Regions from separate parts of the Bradyrhizobium sp. BEA-2-5 genome, predicted to be linked through region 1. Evidence: predicted binding sites of a transcription regulator. Region 1 holds the regulator's gene; each other region holds the start of a gene.
The links. The regulator LexA, encoded in region 1, represses DNA repair genes until DNA is damaged. The targets are predictions, from matches to a motif close to TGTTCNNNNTGTGTTCNG.
Positions count from the first base shown of each region.

Region 2: recA (recombinase RecA) is a predicted target of LexA. The motif match lies at 2,690-2,707, and genes of this name have one in related genera.
Region 3: RX327_RS32915 (ATP-dependent Clp protease adaptor ClpS) is a predicted target of LexA. The motif match lies at 1,561-1,578, and genes of this name have one in related genera.

Region 1 covers NZ_CP136629.1:4,575,496-4,582,021, forward strand. The annotation lists gene RX327_RS21380 (HAD family hydrolase) at 176-808, shown strand; gene glp (gephyrin-like molybdotransferase Glp) at 828-2,039, shown strand; gene lexA (transcriptional repressor LexA) at 2,282-2,983, shown strand; gene RX327_RS21395 (hypothetical protein) at 3,240-3,668, shown strand; gene RX327_RS21400 (hypothetical protein) at 3,814-4,038, shown strand; gene RX327_RS21405 (ComEC/Rec2 family competence protein) at 4,035-6,320, opposite strand.
Region 2 covers NZ_CP136629.1:5,497,534-5,504,059, reverse strand. The annotation lists gene RX327_RS25990 (hypothetical protein) at 859-1,044, shown strand; gene RX327_RS25985 (hypothetical protein) at 1,464-1,946, shown strand; gene RX327_RS25980 (hypothetical protein) at 1,985-2,170, opposite strand; gene recA (recombinase RecA) at 2,802-3,890, shown strand; gene RX327_RS25970 (hypothetical protein) at 4,123-5,025, shown strand; gene RX327_RS25965 (hypothetical protein) at 5,110-6,108, shown strand; gene RX327_RS25960 (acyl-CoA thioesterase) at 6,143-6,526, opposite strand, start outside.
Region 3 covers NZ_CP136629.1:7,054,054-7,060,579, reverse strand. The annotation lists gene RX327_RS32915 (ATP-dependent Clp protease adaptor ClpS) at 1-1,465, opposite strand, end outside; gene RX327_RS32910 (iron-sulfur cluster assembly accessory protein) at 1,733-2,053, shown strand; gene RX327_RS32905 (hypothetical protein) at 2,071-2,358, shown strand; gene nifS (cysteine desulfurase NifS) at 2,370-3,563, shown strand; gene nifT (putative nitrogen fixation protein NifT) at 3,560-3,784, shown strand; gene RX327_RS32890 (SIR2 family protein) at 3,781-4,644, shown strand; gene nifB (nitrogenase cofactor biosynthesis protein NifB) at 4,982-6,526, shown strand, end outside.

The sequences.
Region 1 (6,526 bases):
CGCGGCCTCTCGGCTCAATCACAACCGTCACTGGAATACTGGATCGCCCGCTTGCGTGCGGGTGATGACACCCGCGCGTGCAGGGACGACGGCGCGCTTAACGCCCGTCGCACACCTGCCGCACAAATCGAGGAGATTGCCGCCCGCCCGCAATTCTCGTACACGGTTTCACGCAATGACCGCGCAATTCACTCCCAACTCCGTCGACGTGCTGCTGTTCGATATCGGCCGCGTCGTGCTCGACATCAACTTTGAAAAGGTGATGGCGCGCTGGGCGCAGCATGCCGGCTGCGCGCCCGCCGAGCTCGCTACGCGCTTTGTCGTCGACGACAGCTTCAAGCATCACGAGATCGGCCGGATCGACGACGCGGCATTCTTCGAGAATCTGCGCCTGACGCTCGGCATCAACATCACGGACGCCCAGTTCCTCGAAGGCTGGAATGCGATCTTCACCGGCGAGATGCGGGGCATCGCCCCGCTGCTCGCGGCGGCCGCCAAACGGATGCCGCTTTACGCCTTCTCCAACACCAATCCGGCCCATGTCGCGCATTTCTCGGTCACCCATGCCGAGCTGCTCAGCCATTTCCGCAACGTCTTCCTGTCGTCGAGCATCGGCTTTCGTAAACCCGACGCCGAGGCCTATGATCATGTGGTAAAAGCCATCGGCGTGCCGGCGTCGCGGATCCTGTTTTTCGACGACCTGGCCGCCAATATCGAAGGTGCACGGGCGCGTGGCCTTCATGCTATCCACGTGACATCGACGGATGACGTGGCGAGGGCTTTGACCGCACTTGGTATTGAACATTAGGAATTGAGGAGCTCTGAGCGTGGCCCTGATGCCGGTTGCCGATGCCCTGTCCGCCGTCCTCGCCGGCGCCGAACCGCTGCCGGAGGAGATGGTCGCGCTCGATGAGGCCTACCATCGCGTGCTTGCGCGCGACGTCGCGGCGCGGCGCACGCAGCCACCGCAGGCCATGTCGGCGATGGACGGCTATGCCGTGCGCGCCGCCGATGCGGCCGATCTAAAGGCCCGGCTCAAGGTGATCGGCGAAGTCGCCGCCGGCCGGCCGTTCGAGCGGACGGTCGGCGCCGGCGAGGCGGTGCGGATCTTCACCGGTGGCGTGATCCCGAGCGGTGCCGACGCCGTGATCATCCAGGAAGACACCGCCGTCGACGGCGACCACATCACGATCTCGGAGGCCGCCAGCGTCGGGCGGCACATCCGCCCGGCCGGGGTCGACTTCCGTGAGGGCGAGGTGCTGCTCGCCGGCGGCAGCCGCTTGTCCGACCGCGCGCTGTCGCTGGCGGCCGCCATGAACTATCCGGAACTGGCGGTGCGCCGCCGCCCGAAGGTCGCGGTGCTGGCGACCGGCGACGAGCTGGTGATGCCGGGCTCGCTGCCCGGTCCCGGCCAGATCGTCTATTCCAACGGCTACGCGCTGCGGGCGCTGGCGCGCGCCGAAGGCGCCGAGACCGTCGACCTCGGCGTTGCCGCCGACACGGTGGAGGCGACCACGGCCGGCATCCGCCGGGCACGCGAGGCCGGCGCCGACATCCTGATCACGACGGGTGGTGCCTCGGTCGGCGACCACGATCTGGTCCAGCAGGCGCTCAAGGACGAAGGCATCTCGATGGCGTTCTGGAAGATCGCGATTCGGCCCGGCAAGCCGATGATGCACGGACGGCTCGGCGCAATGCGCGTGATCGGCCTGCCCGGCAATCCCGTGTCGTCCTACGTGTGCGCCTTCCTGTTCATGGTGCCTTTGATTCGCGCCCTGTCGGGCCGTTCAGTGATTCATCATCGCCGCGAGCGCGCCGTGCTGGGCCGCGATCTCGGTGCCAACGACCAGCGCGAGGACTATCTGCGTGCGCGCCTCGAAGCGCGCGAGGACGGCACGCTGATCGCAACCCCGGTGACGCAGCAGGACTCGTCGCTGCTCGGGAATCTCGCTGCGGCACGGGCACTTCTCGTGCGTCCGCCGTTTGCGGCGGCTGCCGTCAAAGGCAGCGAATGCGAGATCCTGACACTGCCCGAATAGGGTTTTCGAGCCCCGCCGATTGTGCGTTGCCCGACACGTTCACCGTAAATTAAGCAGTTGCGGAACACATATCGAACATATAGTGTCCGTTCATGATTTGTTTCGAGTACTGGTGTCTACAATCGGGAAGCCGCGTGGAAGCAGGTGCATTGAGCACACGCTCCTGAGGTCAGGCCCGGCCTGCAGGCCCCACCAGAAGAGTCTCGGAATTGAACGACATCAACCGGGGGATTTTGGTCGAGATGTTGACGCGCAAACAATACGAGCTTCTGCGATTCATCAGCGAACGTCTGAAGGAAAGCGGCGTGCCGCCGTCCTTCGACGAGATGAAGGATGCGCTCGACCTGCGCTCGAAGTCAGGCATCCACCGCCTGATCACTGCGCTCGAGGAGCGCGGCTTCATCCGCCGCCTGCCCAACCGCGCCCGCGCCATCGAGGTGATCAAGCTGCCCGAGCTGCAGGCCGCCGCCGGCAGTCGCCGCGGCTTCACGCCGAGCGTCATCGAGGGCACTCTCGGCCGGCGCGCCAGCACGCCGCCGATTGCCGAGGACGACGGCAAGCGTCCCGTCGCGGTGCCCGTGATGGGCCGCATCGCGGCCGGCACGCCGATCGAGGCGCTGCAGACCCGCAGCCACACCATCAGCGTGCCGCCCGACATGCTCGGCTCGGGCGAGCACTACGCGCTCGAAGTGCGCGGCGATTCGATGGTCGAGGCCGGCATCCTCGACGGCGACATGGCGCTGATCCAGCGCAACGAGAGCGCCGACACCGGCGACATCGTGGTGGCGCTGATCGACGACGAGGAAGCCACGCTCAAGCGCTTCCGCCGCCGCGGGGCCTCTATCGCGCTCGAGCCCGCCAATGCCGCCTATGAGGTTCGCATTCTTCCGCCGAACCGCGTGAAGATTCAGGGCAAGCTGATCGGGCTTTACCGCAAGTACTGAATTGCAAATACTTGCGGCGGCCGGGAACGAGCAACACGTCGGATCGTTCCTTGCATGATAGTGTAGCGTACGGCCTGCCCGATGCGCTCCGATACCTCTCGCGCAGCGTCGCGTGTTTGTGATCGGAGCGATCTCGGACCAGTCGTACAATCGCCCAGAAACGAGCAGACGCTCGTTCGCTATCGTCCACTCTGGTAGAGGCCCTAATGCCTCAAGGAGAGGCACGGGTCGCTACCTCGAAATGAGGAGCCATCCGATGTGTGACTATAGTCTGCACGCCGTGGCATCGCGCCCCGCCATTGTCGGAGAGACGCTGATCACGACGACGTTCCGCGGCACGTCGACCCGCGGCTTTGCTTCGGAGAACGATCCCACTGTCGCGGTCTGCATGCTGCCGGGCACCGAGCTCGCTTTCGCCGAGAACGTTCGCTACGACAGCCGCTGGATCTGGACCAAGACGCTGAACTATCGCGTCGGCGTGTTCAACGAAGTCGAGCCCGACGTGCCCGATCGGCATCATGACGCGGTCGAATTCCCCGACGGCAGCCATGTGCTGGTGACCCAGCTGGTCGAGGGACAGCGCGTCAGCGTGCTGCAATTGCCGGCACTGCATCCGCCGGTCGAGCAGAAGCCGAAGGTTGCGGAGCGGCGGCCCTCCGCATTCGCAACGCTGTTTTTGGGTTGAGCGCATCTTCGCCGCGGAATGAGCTGTTCGGCGGCGGATGACCTAAGCAATTTCGGGCGACCCCGGACTCCCGCTTCCGGGGCGCAGAAGGAGATTTGCGTCGGCCGGCGCCTTGGCGCATCATCGGGCACGGAGGACGTGCGCGGTGGTCGATAAGGTCACATGGCAAAAGGCTGGACGCGTCACGCAACCGGGCCGCTACCTGTTCCGGTTCGGTTGGCTGACGGTAACGGCCGACGACCTGAAAGTCTGGGAGCAATTTCCCGAGGCTTCCTTTACTCTCGTCAAGAAGCCTGACGCCCCCGACTCCGACGAATATCATCTCGGCCTGTTCGAGCTGCCGAGCGCCCCCTCGCCAGACCACAGCTAATCATCGCCCTGCAGATCGGTCTCGGCCGGCGTCGCATCCACCGCAGGCCGCGGCGCGGCGGCGGGCGCGCGCAGCGTCGTCTCGCTCTCGCCGTCGCCGGGAACCGCTGGCGACCACGGCCGGTCGATCCCGCCGGGCTTGACTGCATCGACGGCGTAGCCGTCCCTGATCCGTCGCAGCACCAGCGCGCCGTGGCGGCGCAGCCGCTCGGCATCGATCACCGATGCCGCGCAGCCCTGCGGCGCCGGCCGCGCCGTCACGATCAGGGCTGCGCGCTCGCAGTCGTCCGCCAGCGCCTCCGGCCGGGTCGCCAGCGCGACGAAGGCGCCGCCGGGTCCCTGGGTCACGCAGCCGCCGGCATCGCAGGAGACGCCCTCGCCGAGCGACGCATCGGTGGCGGTGCGCGCGTCGGCGTCCGCCGCCAGCCACTCCCTGACCAGGAACGCATCCTTGGCGCTGTGTATCAGATGTAGCCGTCCGTCACCGCCGCGCACCGCGACGTTGCGGCCGTCGCCCGACACCAGCACGTCCGGCTGCGGCACCCTGAGCGCCCAGACCGAGGCCACCAGCAGCAGCACCGCGCCTGACCAGCGCAGCGGCGTGCGCAGCAGCCCGAGCAGGATGATGCCGGCACTCGCCGCGATCAGCGGCCCGATGCCGAACGCCGCCATGCGGCCGACCGCGCCCGGAAGTGCGGCGACCCATTGCGTCACCAGGATCATCCAGTCGATGCCAAGACCCATGATCGCCCAGAACAGTCCGTCGAAGCCGAACGGCATGGCGACGAGCCCGAGCAGGCCGGCCGGCATCACGACCGCCGAGACGACAGGCATCGCCGCGAGGTTGGCGAGCAGCCCGTAGGGCGTCACGCGATGGAAATGGAACGCGGCATAGGGCGTGGTCGCAAGCCCCGCGATCAACGAGGCCAGGAACAGCATCGCGATCTCGCGACCGCCCCATAGCGCGATCCGCGCCGTTGCGGAATGATCGGGCGATGCTAGCAGGTTCGGCATGCCGATCTGCACCAGCGCCACCAGCCCGAGCGTTGCCGCAAACGACATTTGAAAACTCGGATGAACCAGCGCCTCGGGCGCGACGGCGAGCACGATCAGCGCGGCCACCGCCAGCGTCCGGAACGTGATGGCGCGGCGATCGACCATCACGGCGAGCAGCACCACGGCGGTCATGAAGAACGACCGTTGCGTCGCGACCTCCGCGCCCGACAGCAACAGATAGAACGCCGCGGCGACCAGCGCGGCCGCCGCGGCCCATTTCTTGATCGGATGCGCCGCCGCCAGCCCCGGAATCAGCGCCAGCAGCGCGCGCACCGCGAAGAACACGACGCCGGCGACGACCGCCATGTGATAGCCGGAGATCGACAGCACATGGCCGAGCCCCGAGACGAACATCGCGTCATTGACGGGCGCGGTGATCGCGTCGCGCCGCCCTGTGAGCAGCGCGGTCGCAATCGCGCGATTGTCGCCTTCGAGCGTCGTGCGAATCCGCGCGTCGATGGCGTCGCGCAGGCCCTGCATGAAGGCGGCGTAGCGCAGCGCAAAGCCGCCGGCCGCCGGCGGCTCCCTGGTCTTGATCGCGCCCATCACGAAGCCGGAGGCGCCGATGCCCTGGAAATAGAGGTCACGGCCGAAATCATAGGAGCCCGGGCGCTGCGGCCCGAGCGGCGGCAACAGCCGCGCCTTCAACTCAACGAAGCTGCCGACATCGGGCGCGGTGCCCTTCCTCACCGAGAGCCGGACCCGATCCAGCTTCGTCATGTCGCGCGGGCTCTCCATCGAAACCACGCGCAGCACGAAACGATCGGTCTTCTCGCGGATGTCGCGCGTCTCGACGAAGCCGGTCAGCGCCACCGAGAACATCGGCCGCGCCAGTACCGTGTGAGCCACGCGCGCCGTCTTCCAGGTCGCCGTCGCAAAACCCGCGGCCACCGCGGCAAGCAGCGCGATGACGGGAAACACGCTGCGCCGCCGCAGCAGCAGCGCCAGCAGGCAGAGCAGGATTGCGACGGTGGCCGCGACCGACAGCACCGGCTCGTGCTCGGCCGCGAAATAGAACGCGATGCCGGAGCCGAACGCCACCGGCACCCAGGGCAACAGGCGGCCCGCGCCCGCCTCGGCGCGGGCCCACTGCCGCAATGTCTCGACGAGAGGCTTCCAGGTGCCGACGCGCGCCGGAAGAAAGCCGCCGGCCGGCGCGGCCGCGCGCGGCGGCCACGTCCCCGCGTAGCCGCGTTTGCCGCCCGGCGTCGTGCCCTGCTCCGCCATTCCGCTTGCGATCCCTGCCGGGCGGCAGGCTAGCGGATGGCCCCGTCACCCGACTAGCGGAACGGATGCAGAATACGGGCCGGCGACGCCCGGGTATCTGGATCGTCCTGCACCTTGCCTAGCTCGCGCCGGGCCGCAGCTGCCGCCTGCGTCAAATCGATCGAGCCGAAAGTCTCACTAAGATACAGATCACATTAGGAATAGAC
Region 2 (6,526 bases), 920 kb from region 1:
CGGGTTTTCCTCCAGCAGTCGGGGGGCTACCTGTCTGGCTGGGGGCCCCCAAATAAGGGCACTGCCGGGTCAATTGTTCCAGTAAACATTCCGCGAGAACAGATCGCGACCCGCAGGAAGTTATGGGGCAAGAACATCTGAGGGGCCTTCTCGGTAGTCCTACCGAGAACATCGGCTAACCCTTGGTTGCGTCGGGGTTAATGGCAAACCAGGCCACGCCAAAAATTAAAGCGGGCCACTGTGGATGGAAACAGGCCGGCGCCGGTCTGCTGGTGCTGTCCTAGTTAGGACACTCGTCACGGGGAATTAGGACAACCCGGAAAACACCGGACAGACGCGGCTATCGAAATTTGCAATTCCTGCTGGCATTTCCAAAATGAAACAATTCGGAGAACTGTTTTGCCAGCTTGGGCCGAAGAAGAAGAACAGCTCCTGCTACGGATGATGCGCGAAACCGAGCTAACCCAGCGCGAGATCGCGCAGAAGCTAGGCCGCACCGAGGCGGCCGTGAGTGCGCGGCTAACGATAATCAGGAAGCGCCCAGCAGCGGGAACTAAGACCCGTTAAGCATCCGGGAAAGAGTAGCAACTGATTTACTTTTGATTCACCCAAGTTGGTTGACTAACTCCGGCGTTGATTTGATGATCCAAACCCTGGGCAGGGCTGTTTCATTAAGATCGATTTTCAGAGCCCAGAGGGGCCGTCTATTACCGAAAAGCGGCGGTTCGGCGTGAGAATGGAAATATAGAACGGCCCCAGCATTGCCCTCCAAGGGTGCTGGGGCCGTTTCTTTTGGAGCAGGGCGCGGGCGGGTGCTGTCCTAGTTAGGACACTGGCAGAGGGGAATTAGGACACCTGATGCCGGCGCACTTCTCCGACCGCCATGTTGAGAATTGGGATGTGATCGGCGGCGAGCTGTCGCTGAATGAGGCTAACGGCCCATCCCTCCGGGATAGCGTCGAGCACTCGGTCAACAGCTTCTTCGCGCGAAGTCGCAGCGAGCCAGATTTGGACCTCACCGTCATCGGTCGTCACGCGGACTAGATGAACCTCGGTCGCCTGTTGCATGAGCAATAAAAGCGGCATCGAGGGAATTGTTTCAAAAATCTTCGCTTAAGTTAAGCCTGGAACCGCAATTAGGGCGCCATCGCTGACATGCCTACTTTAATGCGGACACTAAGGCCGGAGCGCAAGCTCTCTGTATGTTCAGGCTCAGTCACCACGACGGCGTCGAGTACAGCTTCATGGCGTTGGCGGCAATATCGCTCGTAGCGCTCATCGTAGGCGTCGGCGCTCTGTTGATCGGATGAGCCTGTCTACTCATGGATGATCCAACCGCCTTGGCCTCAGCGTGTACCACCTCGCTGGGGCCGTTTCTTTTGGGCAAAGAAAAAAGCCTGGCTCGCGCCGGGCTTCGTTGTTCAGGCTGACTTGTGAGATAGCGCCGCTTTTCGGCTGCCGCGATGTCGAGAGCCCTTCAGCACCTCATTCACGCGACCGGGATTCACGTCATACGCCGCGATTCGATGTTGAAATTCGCCGTTCCAATGACGAATCCAGATATCCACAGCGTCATCGAATGTCAGCTTGCTGCCCTTGGCGTTGCCAGCACGTTGACCGACACGGCGCGCCGTGTGATGGAGCGCTCGGCTGAGCAGGCCGGATTTTATGAGGCTGGACGAGATCGACGCGTTCTACCCGGCTTCGTCCCAACCGAAGCCACGCCCGCCGACGTGAGCAACGATTCAAACGGTGGTGGGCTGGCGGTGGCGGCGGAGGAAGCGGCGGAGAGGATGACTTGCAACTTGATCCTCTGTTGCTTGCGCTCTTTGAAAAAGATTCCGGACCCTGAGAAGGGCTGGCCCGCTGCGCAACGGGTGCGTTGGTTCAAGACATTCACAATGAACGTCTCCCAAATCTATGATGGAGACGACGAGCCCGTCTAAATGAAGATTGAAGGACAGGGCCGCCAACTGAGGCAACCTTACTTCCTCTTGAGCAGATCGGCCAAGTCCGTCTCGAATATCAGTTGGGTGCGCTCAAAGAGGTCGAGAAGGTCGATTGAGTCTGGCAATCCGCTGCGGGCCACGATTTCCCGCTGGCGCTCGACGATGCGCCGGCCACCATCAACGTGGCGCTGTGCCTGAGCTATCTTTTCATCCAGCGTCATTGCCGGTTCCTGGCTGGAACCAGAGTGCGCCCAGAAACCAGAATACGCCAGTTACAAAATGCGGCCCAGCGGAGAGCGGACCTACTGTTCATCGTCAGGCGGAATGGGTTCGCGGGTTTTCCGGCCCAAGAATGTATCCGGCGGCGGATGGGTTTCGAGGACTTGGGTTGATGCATCGATGACCCGGCGGGACTCATCGATGGTTCTCTTATCGATGAAGACATTCGGCCGATGAATCAATGATCCGCGCACCACTGATCGCCTCCACGATCAACCTTGTTGAACTCCTCAATAACCCCTTAATACGCACTTCGTTCTCACACCGAGAAGCGAGGGCATAAGCTTTGATGTGCCTCAAAGCTTTGGGTCAAACGGAGAACACCGCCGGCCCACGCTCGGTAGTCCTACCGAGAACATCGGCTAAGCCATGGTTTCCGTTCGCTTAATCCGAACTAGGGCACTCTGGAATTCAAATTCGGACACGGGGGCTTAAATACGGACAGCACCGGGTCTGCCCGAAAGAACATATTGCGAACCTAGAACAAACGTGGTACGAGGTTCCAGTCAACAACGCATCTGATCTCGCCCGTTTGTCCCTCACGCGAATCCTCGCCATAAGGAGCACGACCCAATGTCCGCCACTGCGCTGCGTATCGTCGAAGGATCTTCCATGGACAAGAGTAAAGCTCTGGCCGCCGCGCTCTCCCAGATCGAGCGCCAGTTCGGCAAGGGCTCGGTGATGAAGCTCGGCAAGAACGACCGGTCCATGGACATCGAGGCGGTGTCCTCCGGCTCGCTCGGGCTCGACATCGCGCTCGGCATCGGCGGCCTGCCCAAGGGGCGCATCGTCGAGATCTACGGGCCGGAATCCTCGGGCAAAACCACGCTGGCGCTGCATACGGTGGCGGAAGCGCAGAAGAAGGGCGGCATCTGCGCCTTCATCGACGCCGAGCATGCGCTCGATCCGGTCTATGCCCGTAAGCTCGGGGTCAACATCGACGAGCTCCTGATCTCGCAGCCCGACACCGGCGAGCAGGCGCTGGAGATCTGCGACACGCTGGTGCGCTCGGGCGCGGTCGATGTGCTGGTGATCGATTCGGTTGCGGCGCTGGTGCCGAAGGCCGAACTCGAGGGCGAGATGGGCGATGCGCTGCCGGGTCTGCAGGCCCGCCTGATGAGCCAGGCGCTGCGCAAGCTCACGGCCTCCATCAACAAGTCCAACACCATGGTGATCTTCATCAACCAGATCCGCATGAAGATCGGTGTGATGTACGGCTCGCCGGAAACGACGACCGGCGGCAATGCGCTGAAGTTCTACGCCTCCGTCCGCCTCGACATCCGCCGCATCGGCGCGATCAAGGAGCGCGACGAGGTGGTCGGCAACACCACGCGCGTCAAGGTGGTGAAGAACAAGCTGGCGCCGCCCTTCAAGCAGGTCGAGTTCGACATCATGTACGGCGAGGGCGTCTCCAAGATGGGCGAGATCCTCGATCTCGGCGTCAAGGCCGGCATCGTCGAGAAGTCGGGCGCCTGGTTCTCCTATGACAGCCAGCGCCTCGGCCAGGGCCGTGAGAACTCGAAAGCATTCCTGAAGGCCAATCCCGACATCACCGCCAAGATCGAGACCTCGATCCGCCAGAACTCCGGCCTGATCGCCGAGCAGATTCTCGCCGGCACGCCCGAGCGCGACGCCGACGGCGAGGAGCCGGCGGAAGAGTAAGCCTTACCGCGAAGAGTTTTCGCGAGGAGCGGGCGCTGAGGACGTTGAGTTGCCGACGTCATCGGTGCCCGTTTCGTTTTGTGTGTCTTTCGTGAAGCAGTTGATCCTCAGCTTGCGGTGCTGATGCCACCGTGCGTAGCCGGAGAGCGTCGTGACGAGTCTGATCCTGGCGACAAGCGATCTCGCGAGCTATCGCCTGAGGCAGGCGGGAAGGGCGGATATCGTCGTCGGCTTGAGGCCGCGCTTCGTTTGGAGGAAAATGCCCTCGTCGGCTGACCTCACGACCCTGCTGGAACCGCGTTCTGCAAAGCATGTCGATTTCGACACGCACTGGCTCGACTTCGCCAGTTCAAGATGGACCGGCTCGAACGGTCGGGACGTCGGGCTTGTCGAGCTGTGTGAGCGTTGCGACAGGGTCGAGCTATGGGCCGATCCTCAGCCAAATGACCAGCTGGTGCTGGCCTGGTTGCTCGTGCTCCGCCCGCACCGCCACATCGTAGCGAAGCTCAAGCTGGTCCAGACCGATGTCGAGATCGGCAGGTACCGAAGTGAGAGCTCGGCGAAATGGCGATTGCCTGCACTTGCGGTGACGGATGATCGGTTGGAATTGGCCAGTCGCGCCTGGAACGCCTATCGCGCCCCGACGCCCGAGCCCTGTTTCGACCTTCTCATGCAGGATCTGTCGGCCATCCCGCAGCTCCGCGCGGCGCTGATTGCGTTGCTCGAGGAGCTGCCCGGGCGAGACACCGGCCTCGGCGCGTCCGAACTGCGGATGCTGGATCTAGTCGCCGACGGCAAGACAAGCCCACAGGTCCTTTCGAGCGAGCTGAACAGGGAGCGCGGCGTGTTCGATTTTCAGGAAGCGGAGCTGATCCTGGATCGGCTCGCCGATTGTCCATCACCGGTCCTGACCGGATTCCCCGCCGAGATCGAGGGGGCCGACGATTTGAAGGCCCGACGAGAACGACTCCTGTACAGTCGGTTGTCGCTCACCGATTTCGGCCAGGAAGTGTCGGATCGCGAGCTCGACTTCAGCCAGTACAACACGATCCATCGCTGGTGGGGCGGCACCGAATTGACCAATGAGCGGCTGTGGCGCTGGGATGCCGAGAGCCGCACCTTGGTCGCTCCATAGGTCTGTTCATTGGATCGAGGTGGAGCGCGCAAGCTGTCGTTCAACTGAACCAATGAATTGGCCTGACCCGAAAATGAACCCGTTATGAGCCGGCTCATCTTCACATTCACCGATAGCGGGGCGGGCGGCCTGAAGGCCGCACGGCTTGCCGATTGCGTAATTAGCATCGAGCATCGGTTTGTTTGCGGAAGATTGCCGGCCTCGGGCGATTTCGACGCCTTGTTCGCGCCCCGCGCAGCTGCGCACGGTACCGGGCCCCACTGGCTGGATAATCTCACCGGCAGATCGATTGAGGCCGCGCATCGTCAGGGTCTTGGATTGATCGAATTTTGCGAGCGCTTCGACGCCGTCGATCTGTGGGTCGGTCCCGATCCGAATTCACAACTGCAGTTGATTTGGCTGCTGGATTACTTGCGCCCGCATGCGAACGTCACATCCAGGCTTGCTGTATTCCAGACAAATCACATCATCGGCGAGCAGCAGCCGGCCGAGTTGGCCGCCTGGCAGCTGCAGCTCGTCCCCATCCGTGGCGACCACCTCGAAGCCGCCGGCGTTGCGTGGACAGCCTGGCGCGCATCGACGCCGGAAGCCTGGTTCAATCTGTTGAGGCAGGATCTCGGCGCACTTCCGCGATTGCGGAGTTCAGTCGTCGCGCTCCTGGAAGAACTCCCCTCGCGCGGCTCCGGGCTTGGCGCGACGGAAATGCGATTGCTCGAGTTGATATCCGCAGGCCATGTCCATCCGTACGAATTGTTTCCGGGGCACCAGAAGCTCAACGACCAGAAGACGTTTGACTATTGGGAGGCTGGAGCCTTGCTGGATGGTCTGGCCCATTGTCCTGTGCCTGTCATATCAGGCCTCGTTGAGGGGCCATTTGATCTTGCCATGCACGAAGATCCTGACCGGCACCAACGCTACAAGCGAAGCCGGCTTGCGCTGACCGCCCTCGGACAGGCAATCGTGGCAGGCGCCGGCGACTTCAGCCAGCACAACCCGATCGATCGCTGGTGGGGTGGTACGAAGCTTACCAACGACCGGCTGTGGCGCTGGGATGCCGAGAGCCGCACCTTGGTCGCTCCATAGGTTTGATCGACACCGCGCCGCCGGCAGGGCCGCGTTACGCCAGCGCCTTTTCGCGGCTCGCGATCAGTGCCCGCAAATCCTCGGTCACGGCGACCGACTGGTGCGTCTTCTGGTCGGTCGCGACCCAGATGATCTCGCCGGTGGCGCGCAGGTCATCGGAGCCCTTGGCGAAGATCGCGAGCGCAAGATTGATCGAGGAGCGACCGATCCGCGCGACCCGGACGCAGACCTCGATGTTCTCGTCGAACCGGATCGGCGCCTTGTACTCGACGACCGATTTCACGGTGTGGAAGTCGATCCCGGTCCGCGCCACCTCGCCGAGATAATCGTAGCCCAGCGCGCGGAAATATTCGGTGATGGCGGTGTCGAAATAGGTGAGGTAGTGCGCGTTGAACACCACGGCCTGCGCGTCGACCTC
Region 3 (6,526 bases), 2.5 Mb from region 1:
CAATGATCTCCCCCTCAAGCGGCAGGCCTCCGCTGTATAGCCTGATCAGCTTGCCGCGGCTGGCTGCGTCCGGGAGCGGTATTTCGATCGCTTGGTCGATGCGGCCGTGGCAATCGGCCAGAGTGACCTCGAATTGGTCGGGGCGGTTGGTGGTGAGCACGAAGAGGATATCGGCATCCTCCTTCAAGCCGTCTATTTCATTCAGCAGCTTGCTCAGCAAGGGCGCCTCGCATGCTGTCAAAATGCTGCTATGGCTGGCGGTCCGATCGACATCGTCGATCAGGACCATTGTTGGTTGCAGCAGGCGTGCCAATGTCATATAGCTGCCCAGCAGTTCGAGCTGTTCGGTGGTGATGATCAGCGTGGTGTATCCCGGCAGGTTAGTAGCGAGATAATGGACCGTGTGGGTTTTGCCAGTGCCGGGCGGGCCATAGAGCAGAATACCCTTGCGCGTCGACTGGCGAAGACGGCGGAGTTCATCGCGGGCATCGACGAAGCCCAGCACGCTGCGATCGAGCAAGTTGAGCACCCGTTCGGGCAAGATGACGTCCTCACGTTTGACCTTCGGCAGCCGATGTAGCGTCACACCGCTGATGCGGCCGGCGCAAGCCGCACCTTCGTCGAGCGAGATGATCTTGCCACGATACGCGCATGCAGAGCGGATGGTCTTTTCCAGTTCATCAAAGCAGCACTGCGCGAAGCTGTCGCCGGTATCGCGCGCCGGAACGATTATTTCAATGCGGATCAGAGTCTCGCGGCCAAGTTCGCGATCATGCGAGAGCACGACGGCGTATGGGAACTCGCTCGCTTGGCAAAGCCACAAGCCGTTACGCAAACATTTGGCTGGCGCAAGCTCGCCCGTATCGATCTCGTCAAATTGCGGCGGCACCAGTGAAATCGCATCAGATCCACGGCGTTTCATTCGAGCGAATGAAAGCGCCTCGTCCCAATGCCGTTCATACGCGCCGAAGAAGCGGATTGGGTCAGCAAAAAGCTTGTCGATCGCGACCTGAACATCGGCGCGCATGTAGGCCGGAAAATGCCGCGTCGTGGTCGCGAGTTCTCCCGGCAAGAAATTTGCAAAGTGCCAGTCCAGCGCATCACAGGCATATTCGAATTGCACATCGGACAGGTCGGCCGTGTCCGCCTTGCCAGCGGCTTCAGTCGTGATCAGCAAGGGAAAGCCTGCGGCGCGGATGCGCGTCTGTGCTTCCACTATCAGTGCTTTCGCAACTGAGGGTGGGTATGGGCCGCAGACGGCCTTGCCCTGCTGCCAGACGAACTCGGCAAGTGCAACAGCATCCCGCTGTTGCTTTCCGAACACCTCGCGCAGCAGGCGCACGACGAAACCGACAGGCGTGTCATCGTCATTATGAAAAACAAGCCGAATGGAGTCAGTATCTACGCAGGCCGGGTCCATCAAAACCCGCGGTGAGCATTCTGGTTCTTCGGGCGTATGTTGCATGCTAGTCGTCCTCGTCGAACGGGATCGCCGGACGGGGCCGCCGGCACAAGGCGTGATGCAAATTCGTTGCCGTGACGCACCTTATGCTGGAACAGCGCAATACATAAGGAACCAGCCGCCGCGTCGCCCCACACCCTTGTCAGGAAGCCGACATGGGTTGCAAAGCAAACGGTGCGGTTGGAAAAGGCCAATATTGTCAAAGGCGGGAGTCGCTGGCATGCGAATTGCCAATTCGCAAGCGCAGCTCAGTTAAGTGGAGGGTGAGTAATGATCAATCTGACAGACAGTGCGTTGAACGCGGTCAAGAGCGTGCTCGTAAAGTCGGCTCAGCCAGCGCGCGGCCTGCGGATTATGGTTGAGACCGGTGGATGTGCCGGGTTCAAATATGCAATGGACCTGGCTGAGCAGGCGAACCCCAACGAGATGGTGATCGAGCGCGACGGCATCAAGGTCTTCGTCGACGACATGAGTCGTGATCACCTCGCCGGCACGACGATCGACTTCGTGGTGAAGCTGGAGGGATCTGGATTTATCTTTGATAATCCGAATGCCGGCTCGATCTGTTCCTGCGGAAAATCGTTCAGCTGATGACAAGGAACCAAAGCGTGCTTGTCCCCGAGCCACTGAAGTACCCGCTGTTTGCCGAAAAGGATCGGGAGCAACTCATTCGCGACGTGATCGAGAAGACCCAGCCCCATCTGCGATGCGATGGCAGCGATGGCCGTTTCGTCGGGATGGGCCGCGGAAGGAGCATCGTCAAGCCGACTAGCGTCTCGGTGCTCCGCAAGCTGTCCGGCCGGGCGCTCGAACGCATTCAGGCGCGCCTGATCGAAAGGGTCGGCAAACTCGTCGGCCTCATCCCACTCGCCGCCGCGGCCAGGGCACGGGTTTGAGCGAGGCCCTGATGCAGATTTATCTCGATAACAATGCCACCACGCGCGCGGATCCCGCTGTCGTCCAAGCCATGTTGCCATTCTTGACCGAGCAATTCGGCAATGCCTCTTCTGCGCACGCGTTTGGCAGCGAGGTCGCGAAGGCCGTGAAACAGGCGCGCCGCAGCTTGCAGGGATTGTTAGGCAGTGCCTACGATCACGAGATCGTTTTCACCTCCGGCGGAACCGAGGCAAACAACGCTGCCATCCTGTCTGCGCTTGCAACGCAGGACGGGCGCGACGAGATCGTCACGACCTCCGTTGAGCATTCGGCAATTCTTGCCCTGGTCGAGCATTTGGCGACAAACGGCGTCACGACGCATGTGATAGGCGTGGACAAGCGGGGCCGGCTCGACATCGAGGCGTTTCGAAGGGCCCTTGGACCACGCACGGCGATTGCGTCGGTCATGTGGGCCAACAACGAAACCGGCACGATTTTCCCGGTCGAGTTCCTTGCCGGGTTGACGCGCGCGGCGGGCGCCCTGTTTCACACCGATGCGGTGCAGGCCATAGGCAAGCTGGCCATCGACCTGAGTGATAGTGCTATCGACATGCTGTCGCTGTCCGCTCACAAGCTGCACGGCCCCAAAGGCGTCGGTGCGCTCTATTTGCGCAAAGACACAAACTTCAGGCCGCTGATCTGGGGCGGATCGCAGGAGCGAGGGCGCCGCGCGGGAACTGAGAATATCCCCGGCATCGTTGGCCTCGGCAAAGCTGCAGAACTTGCGGCGGAACGGCTCGAGCCGGAGCGCGCTCGCATTGGTTCCTTGCGCGATCGCCTGGAGCAGGCCATCTTGCATAACGGTGGTTGCTCGGTGCTCGGCGATCTCAGTAGCCGGCTGCCGAACACGACAAACGTCGCCTTCGACCATCTCGAGGGCGAAGCCATTGTGCATCATCTCAATCGTGCCGGCATTGCCGCTTCCGTGGCATCGGCCTGCAGCTCCGGCTCATTGGAGCCATCCCATGTTCTGCGCGCCATGGACATGCCGGCAAGCAGCATGCGCGGGGCGGTGCGATTCTCCCTGTCGCGTGAAACCACCGTCGAGGAGGTCGCTCGGGTCGCGCACGTACTGTCTGGCATCGTGGCTCAGCTGCGCGCCATGTCGCGGGAGTATTCCAGTGCACCCCGCGATGCGCCGCAGTCCAGGGAGTTGACGTCATGAAAATCATGATCCGCCGATCTCCGGACGCGGGTCTGTCGATTTACGTGCCGAAGAAGGATCTCGAGGAGCCAATCGTCGAAGCCGAGCACGAGACGCTGTGGGGCGGGTGGATCAAGATCGCCAATGGCTGGGTGCTCGACCTGCCGCAGATGGCTGCCGATACCAACCTGCCGATCACGATCAACGCCAAGAAGCGCGGCGAAAGCGGCGGCGAGCGATGAAGGCGCCTCCGCGCATCGATTTTGCCAGTGCAGCCGATACGGAGGCGATTGTCACTGAACTCGCGGCCAGACTGAGTGCGGGCAGCGTTATTCCCTACCTTGGACCTGGCCTTGCCGAATTGTCCCGGCCGGATGTCCCGACGACACCTGAGACATTGGCCGCCTTCTTTGCCACCAAGGTTGCACTGCCGCGACGGGCCAAGGGCAATGCGTGGGCGTCGGCGCAATATATCGAGAGTAACAAACATCGTCTGACCCTGACGAGGTTAATGGCTCAGGCCTTTGCTGTACCGGTCGAGCCGACGGCGCTGCATCATCATCTTGCGTCTCTATCGCCGCCGATGATCGTCGACACCTGGTACGACGGCGCCATGCGTGCGGCGCTCGGCGAGCGCGATGGATGGGGCGAGGTGCAGGGTATCAGCCGCGCCGGCCTCTATACTGACCACTTTTATCGCTTCTATGATTCGGCAGGCCAAGAGGTCGACGGCGCCGCGGCTCGCAATTGGGCGACGGTGCTGTACAAGCCGCATGGCAGCGTAGAGCCGGCAAAGAACTTTCTGATATCAGACGCCGATTATGTCGAGGTGCTGACGGAGATCGACATCCAAACGCCGATTCCCGACATTATCAAGGAAAGACGGACCCGGCGGAGCTTTCTGTTCATCGGCTGTCGCTTCAATGACCAGCTGTTGCGCACCTATGCGCGGCAAATCACCAAGCGCTCGTCCGAGGTCCATTACGTGATTGTCGATCCGCAAGCGCTTTCGCGCAACGAACTCTGCTTTCTCGTCGAGCAAGGCTTGATGCCGCTCGCAATTGAGCTCCCGCGCGCGGTGGAGCTATTGCTCGCCAGCTAGTGGCGCTGCCAAATTCAAGCCGACCGCGCCGACTGATAGGCAGAGATGGTCAGCAAATGAGGTCGTGGGTGAGAGCGGTTTCTGCTCGCCATCAGGCCGTGAATGAATAGGTGCGCGTCTATGGCAACACTCGCGGCCAGTGATATGTGTCGGTTTTCCTACATGCGGCAACATCACTGCGGTACCTGCAACAACGCGGATCGCGCGCGCCAAGCCATTGACACTGTTCAGAAATGGCATCGTTCGCCGCGATGGCACGGAGGTTGCTAACTCCCTCCTTGTGGTTCGCTCAGGGCTCGCCCTGAGGAGCTTATTTGCCGTGCAGGGAGAACTGATGATGGACGCGGTCGCGGGGCGCGGAAGACCTACCGGAGTTGCCGAGTATATCGGCGAGATCGCCGAGCATAAGGCTTGCCGCACCTCGCACGGCGGCCCCAGCACCAACTGCGGATCGCAGGCCGGCCAAGGCGACCTACCGAAAGAAATCTGGGACAAAGTGAAGACCCATCCATGCTATAGCGAGGAGGCGCATCATCACTACGCGCGCATGCATGTCGCGGTGGCACCCGCTTGCAATATTCAGTGTAACTACTGTAATCGCAAATACGACTGCGCAAACGAGTCGCGCCCTGGCGTGGTCAGCGAGAGGCTCACTCCTGAACAGGCCGTGAGGAAAGTACTTGCCGTCGCCTCCACCATTCCGCAGATGACCGTGCTCGGCATTGCCGGCCCGGGCGATCCCCTCGCCAATCCGGAAAAGACTTTCAAGACCTTCGAGCTGATCTACAACACGGCGCCGGACATCAAGCTCTGCCTGTCGACCAACGGCCTGGCACTTCCACAGTACGTCGATAGCATCGCTCGCGCCAATGTCGACCACGTCACCATCACCATCAACATGGTCGATCCCGAGATCGGCGCGAAGATCTATCCCTGGATCTTCTACAAGCACAAGCGCTACACCGGAATCGAAGCCGCCAGGATACTCATTGATCGCCAGTTGCAAGGCCTTCAGATGCTCACCGAACGGCGCATCCTATGCAAGGTCAATTCGGTGATGATTCCTGAAATCAACGACCAGCACCTCGTCGATGTCAACAAAGCGGTGAAGTCACGGGGTGCCTTCCTGCACAACATTATGCCGCTGATCTCCGCATCCGAGCATGGCACGGTATTCGGTCTGAGCGGTCAGCGGGGTCCGACGGCGCAGGAATTGAAAGCGCTGCAAGATGCTTGTGAAGCTGGGACGAAGATGATGCGGCATTGCCGCCAGTGCCGGGCCGACGCCGTCGGTCTGCTCGGCGAGGACCGCAGCGCCGAGTTCACCACCGACAAGATCATGGCGATGGAGGTCAATTATGATGCTGAAATGCGCCGGGCCTACCAAGCCAAGGTCGAGGATCAGCGCGCGGCCAAGATCGCGGCCGGGCGGCAGGAGCTTGCGGAGCTCGCTGGAGAGAAGAGCGAGATCACGCTTCTGGCTGCGGTCGCGACTAAGGGCTCTGGTCTGATCAATGAGCACTTTGGCCACGCTGCGGAGTTCCAGGTTTACGAGCTCTCGACCTCCGGCGCCAAATTCGTCGGCCACCGCAGAGCCGAGGTGTACTGCCAGGGCGGACACGCCGAGGAGGACAGGCTTTCAAACATCATCGGCGCCATCAAGGATTGCCATGCTGTGTTCGTAGCCAAGGTCGGTGACTGCCCGAAGAGAAATCTGCTCAAGGCCGGCATCGAGCCGGTCGACCAATACGCGCATGAGTTCATTGAGAAGTCGGCGATTGCCTGGTTCCGCTGCTATCTCGACAAGCTGCGAAGCGGTGAGATCTTGCACGTCAAGCGCGATGATGCGGCAATCCGCCGGAAAGCTCTGACCTCGGCGGCG